DNA from 2 places in the Bacillus sp. MN7755 genome. Region 1 is predicted to be linked to the other one. Evidence: riboswitches for the same ligand, from Rfam matches in the RefSeq annotation. Region 1 holds a riboswitch; the other holds the start of a gene.
The links. Region 1 has a riboswitch for FMN ahead of ACYVEC_RS09680 (ECF transporter S component). Riboswitches for the same ligand answer to the same signal wherever they lie in the genome.
Positions count from the first base shown of each region.

Region 1 (3,412 bases):
GAATAGGAATAAATTTCGTATTATTCTGTTGTAAATTAGATATAGTTTGAATAATTAAAGATAATCTTTTCCAAAATGTTTCACCTAATTCACCATAGTGCAAACCATGTAAATGCGCTGGAAAAGCATACACTCCCTCCCATGTATGCAACTGCATTTTACCTTTAGGTGTTAACAAATATGTATTCTCATGTATTTCTTGAATCAAATCTGCTTGCAACAACTTTGCAACTTCACGATCATATTCAATTCTATTTAATGATTTATATATCCCAAACAAAAAAGAAATTCGGAACATATTTCCATCTTGTAATGTTTGCGAAGATCGTTTTCCCTTTAATAAATAATAAATAGAAGAAACGGTCCTTTCACCATTCAATTGTTTTAAACAATACAATAAAGTATATTGTAGTTGCATTACCGCTTCCACCTTTCAATCTAACTTAATTGCTTTTTGGTATAATTACACTAACTTATCATATCGGCACTATATACTTGTATATATTCTATTGTACCAAACGAAATAACATTTACGTATTTTGAAAATCTTATGACATAATGCAAAAATTAGTTGACACCCTAATTGATAAGCATTATCATTATAATTTTATGTTGAAAAGTTTTAAAAACCGTTTTACAATAAGGTTATAATTTTTATGGCGAGCTTTTCACATACATATTATCAGGAGGGAAAAAAGATGGCAAAATATACAATCGTTGATAAAGATACTTGTATTGCATGTGGTGCTTGTGGCGCTGCTGCACCAGACATTTATGACTATGATGATGAAGGTATTGCATTCGTAACATTAGACGATAACCAAGGTATCGTTGAGATTCCAGATGTATTACTTGAAGATATGATGGATGCATTCGAAGGTTGTCCAACTGACTCAATTAAAGTTGCTGACGAATCATTTGACGGCGATGCTTTAAAATTCGAATAGTCTTTTATTAACTTCAAAAAATGTCCCTCATTAATATGAGGGACATTTTTTGTTTTCATGATACTTATAAAAAAAACCATTAGTAGTTCCATACTACTAATGGTTTTTTTGCCTCGCTATTTGCCGGGCAGCCCGATTGGTGAGGGCTAATAATCAGTGGGGGATGAACACCCCCACTGATTGAAGTTTCACTTTATATTTTATGCATTTTTCATTTTTGCAAACATCCATACTTTCAGGCGTGAGAATAACGCTACAAATACAATTGTCACAACAATCCCTTTAATCAAATTAAACGGTAAGATTGCCGTTACAACCGTTGTTCTTATAGCCTCACTAGACATAGCTGGCGAATTTAAAAACCAAGTGTAAGCTGGGAATATGATGATGTAATTTAATACACTCATAATAAGCGCCATTGTAATTGTCCCTAGCATTAATCCTGTCGTTAAACTCTTAACAGTACGATACTTCCTAAATAAGAAAGCTGCTGGTCCAATAAATAAACATCCTGCAATAAAGTTAGCTATTTCTCCAACTGGTACTCCCGTTAAACTTCCTTGAATCCCGTAATGTAAAATATTCTTTATCGCCTCTACAATTACTCCCGCAATTGGTCCGAAGATAATCGCTGCAATTAGAGCCGGTACATCACTGAAATCGATTTTTAAGAATGGCGGAAGCCCTGGGAACGGGAAATCCAACATCATCAGTAAATATGCAATACTACTTAGCATCGCTACACTCACCATCTGCACTACACTGTTTTTTTGTTTCATCTTTCTCTCTCCTTTTCCATCGATCATCTCATGGAAAGTGGAAAGGTTCTGCTATGCCTACTTTTTCATAGAACGAAAAAACCCTTTGTGTTTTACACAAAGGGAGAATTTAAGGCACATCAAACAGACGTTCAAATCCATATCTTTTTTGAACGCTTGAACCTCCATCTTCTCCCATCCAGACTATACTGTCGGCTTTGGAATCACACCAAATCCTGCCTTAACGGCTCGCGGGCTTAGAACAAAATCACATATAGTTCATCACCGCCGGTCGGGATTTTCACCCTGCCCCGAAGATAGACCGATATTCTATTTTCCACTTCATTATACAACAACATGATTGGATTGTGAACAAAAAAATCGTAACTTATTAAAAATAAGTTATTAATTTTACATAATCAAAACCATTCATTATATTTTACAATACACCCCATATTTTTTAGCATTCGGCATTTCTCCTATAAATCCCCTAGTCATATATAATTAAAAGTGATAAGATGTTGAATTGTTAAGATAAGAACATTTTCTGGATTATGGAGGAAATGTCATGAAGAAAGAAAAGAGACACTCTATTCGAGAAACAATGAAAAAAAACTTAAGAAAAGAATACTTTTACTTAAAAAAAGAATTACTTTTCTACTGTCCAATTGATTTAGGCACATTCTCAAGCGAGACATACTATGCTACTTTCGACGAAGATGGCATCAGTATTTATCAGTATGATAAAAAAACAGAGAGTAAATTAAAATTGTGTGAGCGTCATCCGTGGAAAAGTTGGAATAAAGTGAAGGTGGATCATTATTTAACAACTTCTCAATTTATTTTTCAAGGGAAGCGAAACTGGATATTATCCCTTTTCCAAAAAGGAAAAGAAGCTCAAAAAATAATCGAAGAGCATACATCTTTACAAACTGAAGTTGTTTCCCGCTCTTTCTTAAAAAAGCTTCCAGGTTTCCGTTCTAATGCACCGTTGAATAAATACATTGGCAGCATTTGCTACACTGCACTTATTGCATTTTTATTAAAATGGATGATTCCATTTCAAGCACCACAAATCGCCCTGTACTCCATTTCAATTGGTTGTATGCTCCTTGGTCTACTTTGTTTGACAATCGGTTTAATTGAACCGACTATTGTACTTTTTCGAACAAACGAAAAAACCAGAACAAAAGTATTTTACTTATATAGCTACTTAGCTATTTCTGGATTTATATGTGTCTTTATTTTTTGGTAAAAAAAGAGCTAGTTAAACTAGCTCTTTTTTTACTTTACGTATAATTGTTGATTTGGATAAATCAGCTCTTGCTGCAGCCCATTTTTTTCTTTAATTTCCTTAACAGACATGCTAAATTTCCGTGCAATACTAACTAAAGTGTCCCCTTTTTGAACGACATATAACGAGGAAGAAACGACTTCGTTTCTTTGTTCATGTAAAACAAGCAATGGATTCATCGCATTCTTTTTTGCCATCGTCCATCTTCCTTGATGAACTTCTAAATGTAAGTGTGCACCTCGAGATTCTCCTGTATTTCCTACTTCTCCAATTATTTCTCCTTTTGAAATATAATCCCCTTGAACTACATATCTCTTATTTAAATGTGCATACACAGCCTCATATTCTCCATGTTTAATAAATACAACATTTCCATAACTACTTGAATAATAAGACTTTGTTACCTTACCATC
Region 1 covers NZ_BTRL01000008.1:496,352-499,763, reverse strand. The annotation lists gene ACYVEC_RS09690 (YpbB family protein) at 1-418, opposite strand, end outside; gene ACYVEC_RS09685 (ferredoxin) at 699-947, shown strand; gene ACYVEC_RS09680 (ECF transporter S component) at 1,148-1,726, opposite strand; FMN riboswitch at 1,889-2,028, opposite strand; gene ACYVEC_RS09675 (hypothetical protein) at 2,274-2,960, shown strand; gene ACYVEC_RS09670 (peptidoglycan DD-metalloendopeptidase family protein) at 2,990-3,412, opposite strand, start outside.

Region 2 (3,412 bases), on a different contig from region 1:
TCAACAGCAATGGATCCTTTATGCAAACAATAGCGTAGCAGTTCATCCGAAATAGCTATTTTGTAATAGATGGCATTATAGTGTTGTTTTTTGTTTAATATCGTCCCGATGCCATCAATATGTCCTGAAACGAAATGTCCACCGAATCGTCCATTTGCAGCCACTGCTCGCTCTAAATTTACTTTAGAGTGTGATTTGAGTAGGCGAAGTGATGTTGATTTCATCGTTTCGGGCATTGCATCAACTGTAAATGAAGTAGGTGTAAAGCTCGTTACAGTTAAGCAAATACCGTTAACCGCTATACTATCGCCTAAATGAACATCTGATAAAATTTCATTTGCATGTATCGTTAACTTCATTGCTTCCCCGCTTTGTTGCATATTTGTTATCGTTCCTAATTCTTCTACAATTCCTGTAAACATTTCGTCACCTCGTTTCGGGCATTCGCAACGATTTTTATATCATCGCCAATTTGTTTCATCTCTTGAATTTTTAAGGAAAGCGCATCTTGTAATTTTGAAAAACCATTTCCGCCAAATAAAGTAGGGGCATCTTTCCCGCCAATTAATTTTGGACTTATATAAGTTACAATTTCATTGAAATTATTTGTTTGTAAGAAGCTTGCATGAACCGTTTGACCACCCTCAACGAAAAGAGATAGGATTTGTTTTTCACCGAGTAGGTCTAAAACATCTTGAATTTCAATTTGTTTCGTTTTCATTTGGAATATAAATATATTTTCAGATTCATAAGAAGCTATTTTCTCTTTATTTACATCCTTACCAATCATAATCCATGTCGGTGCTAAACAATCTGTTATGACATGAGAAGATGGTGGGGTTTTTAAATGAGTATCTAAAATAACGCGTATTGGATTTTTACCCCCATTAGGAATTCTTGTTGTTAAATGCGGATTATCAGCTATAACTGTATTCACTCCAACAAGAATTGCATCGTGTGTATGGCGATATTGATGAACATCAGCTCGTGCTTCTTCACCTGTAATCCATTTACTGTCACCAGTTACAGTTGCTGTTTTTCCATCTAAGCTCATCGCTGTTTTTATTGTTACAAATGGGCGTTTCGTTTTCATGTAGTGAAAAAAGTAGCGATTTAATAAAACTGCTTCTGCTTCAAGGACACCGGTAGTTACTTCGATTCCAGCTTCTTCTAATCTCCTTTTTCCATTACCAGAAACGAGCGGGTTACAATCAAGGGTAGCAATTACAACGCGCTTAACTCCCTTTTCGATGAGCAATTCACAGCAAGGTGGTGTTTTTCCAAAATGGCTACACGGTTCCAGTGTTACATAAACGGTAGCGCCTTTGGCGTTCTGACCAGCCATTTGAAGGGCATGAACTTCTGCGTGTTCTTTACCAGCACGTAAATGAGCCCCCATACCGACGATGTTTCCATCTTTTACAACAACAGCACCAACCATAGGATTTGGACTTGTTTGTCCTGATGTTCCTTCTGCTAACTGCAGGGCAATCCTCATATATTCTTGATCTGTCATTTTCTTCACCTCTCCTAAAAAAATCAAAAAACCCCAAGGATTTAATATCCTTGGGGTTTGGGAGACGTGATTTCTAGAAATATAGTTCGAATACGAAAGCATAGGAAAGAAACCTAACGATAATCGATATTTCTGCATAAGGAAAAAACCTAGCAAAATATCGGATTTTTTAAACGCTAGTTGTCTCTTTTTATTTCAGTATAAAAAATGAGTATAGAAAACTAAACATATATAAAGAATCAAAATGAATCTTTAAAAATATGCATACTGAAATAAAAGTGTATTCACTATATAAAAAACTAGAAACATATCCTTCTCCCATCCAGACTATACTGTCGGCCCTAGAGTTTCACTAGATCCACCGTTTTCGAGTTGAAAACGGGTCACGGACTTAGAAGCTTTCGCTTCATCACCGCCGGTTGGGAATTTCACCCGACCCCGAAGGATGCTGTTTGGTCAAATTATAGCACAAAAAAAATAAAAGGCTAGTAAAAAGTATTCGAATGTGAAGAATTGTGTGAAAATATATGTAGGCTGGAATGGAGACAAAAGTATTAGAAATGTTGTAAGGAGAAGGGATATAGCGGAGTTGATAAAAAGAAAAAACATGCACAAAAAAATGTGCATGTCACATGTAAAATTATTCTGCCTCTGGTGCTCTAATAACAGACTCAAATTTACCTTTATGCGAAGCATCGCAATAAGGCATATTTTTTGATAAACCACAACGGCATAAAGAAAATGCCGGTTTTGCTGGGAATACATTCCCCTGTGAGTCGACTAATTCCACGTCCCCTGTAACGCGAAAAGAGCCATTGTCATTTACTTTAATTTGTACTTTTGCCAACACTATCCCTCCTTCCCAAACGCTTAATTCCATCATATAATCAAGAGAAGTACTTGACAATATAAAGTGAAACTTTAATCAGTGGGGGAGGCATCCCCCACTGATTATTAGTTGAACCAATCGGGCTTTTAGGGGCAGTTAATCTCACACCTAACGTCTTTGTTTCAGCTGAATTTTGAGGTAGGATTTTTACTGCCCGCAAATAGCGGGGCAAAAAGAGCACTTTGTTCGAAAGAGAAGAGAGTGTTATAATGTTTTTTATAACTGACTAGAGTAAGGTGACGAAAGATGGATAAACAATTACGTACATTACGAAATATTGCAGATGAGCGCACGTGGGCATCATTTTTGAATGATAATCATCCATATAGTTTGTTACATTGGTCCATTGCAGGTGTAGGACAAGAATCGAAGGATGTTTGGTTACTTCAAGATGAAGTAACATTTCAAACGACAGAATTTCCAACGTTAGATGATGCAATGCAATGGATTTCTGAAAATATGGAACAAGTTACAGACGTTTTAGCGCAATAAAAAAACAGGCTTATGCAAGCCTGTTTTTTGTTTCTTTCACATATGTGTTTAAAAATTGATCGACGGCTGCTTCATACTCTTCTTTATTTTCGTTATAAGAGCAAGCATGTGCACCGTGTTCTGCAATATAAAGTTGTTTCTTATTCTCTTTTGCCTCATATAACGCTTTTGTCATATCAGCTAAAATATAATCGTCATCTTTACTATGAATAAAGAGAACGGGATTGTTAATGTTTTTTATACAGTCGATTGGTGACACTTCACGAATTGTATAACCGTCGCGAACTTTTAAAAATGCGTTTGCTAAAGGTAATAAAGGCCATTTTGGTAAATGGAATTCCACTTTTAAACGGTGCTGCAATTGCCCGTAAAAATCAGAGAAAGGACAATCCGCAATATAAAAATCAGCCCCATCTTCTACAAGCCCTGCGTATTGAAGAAGTGTTGCAGCTCCCATCGATTCACCATGAATACCAAGGGTTATATTTGTGCCAAAACGACTTTTTAGCCAGTCA
Region 2 covers NZ_BTRL01000012.1:437,420-440,831, reverse strand. The annotation lists gene ribE (riboflavin synthase subunit alpha) at 1-422, opposite strand, end outside; gene ribD (bifunctional diaminohydroxyphosphoribosylaminopyrimidine deaminase/5-amino-6-(5-phosphoribosylamino)uracil reductase RibD) at 404-1,516, opposite strand; FMN riboswitch at 1,823-1,966, opposite strand; gene ACYVEC_RS14395 (CDGSH iron-sulfur domain-containing protein) at 2,157-2,363, opposite strand; gene ACYVEC_RS14390 (DUF2552 family protein) at 2,652-2,897, shown strand; gene ACYVEC_RS14385 (alpha/beta hydrolase) at 2,908-3,412, opposite strand, start outside.
Region 2: linked by a shared signal. The riboswitch ahead of ribD (bifunctional diaminohydroxyphosphoribosylaminopyrimidine deaminase/5-amino-6-(5-phosphoribosylamino)uracil reductase RibD) and the one ahead of ACYVEC_RS09680 (ECF transporter S component) in region 1 are both predicted to bind FMN.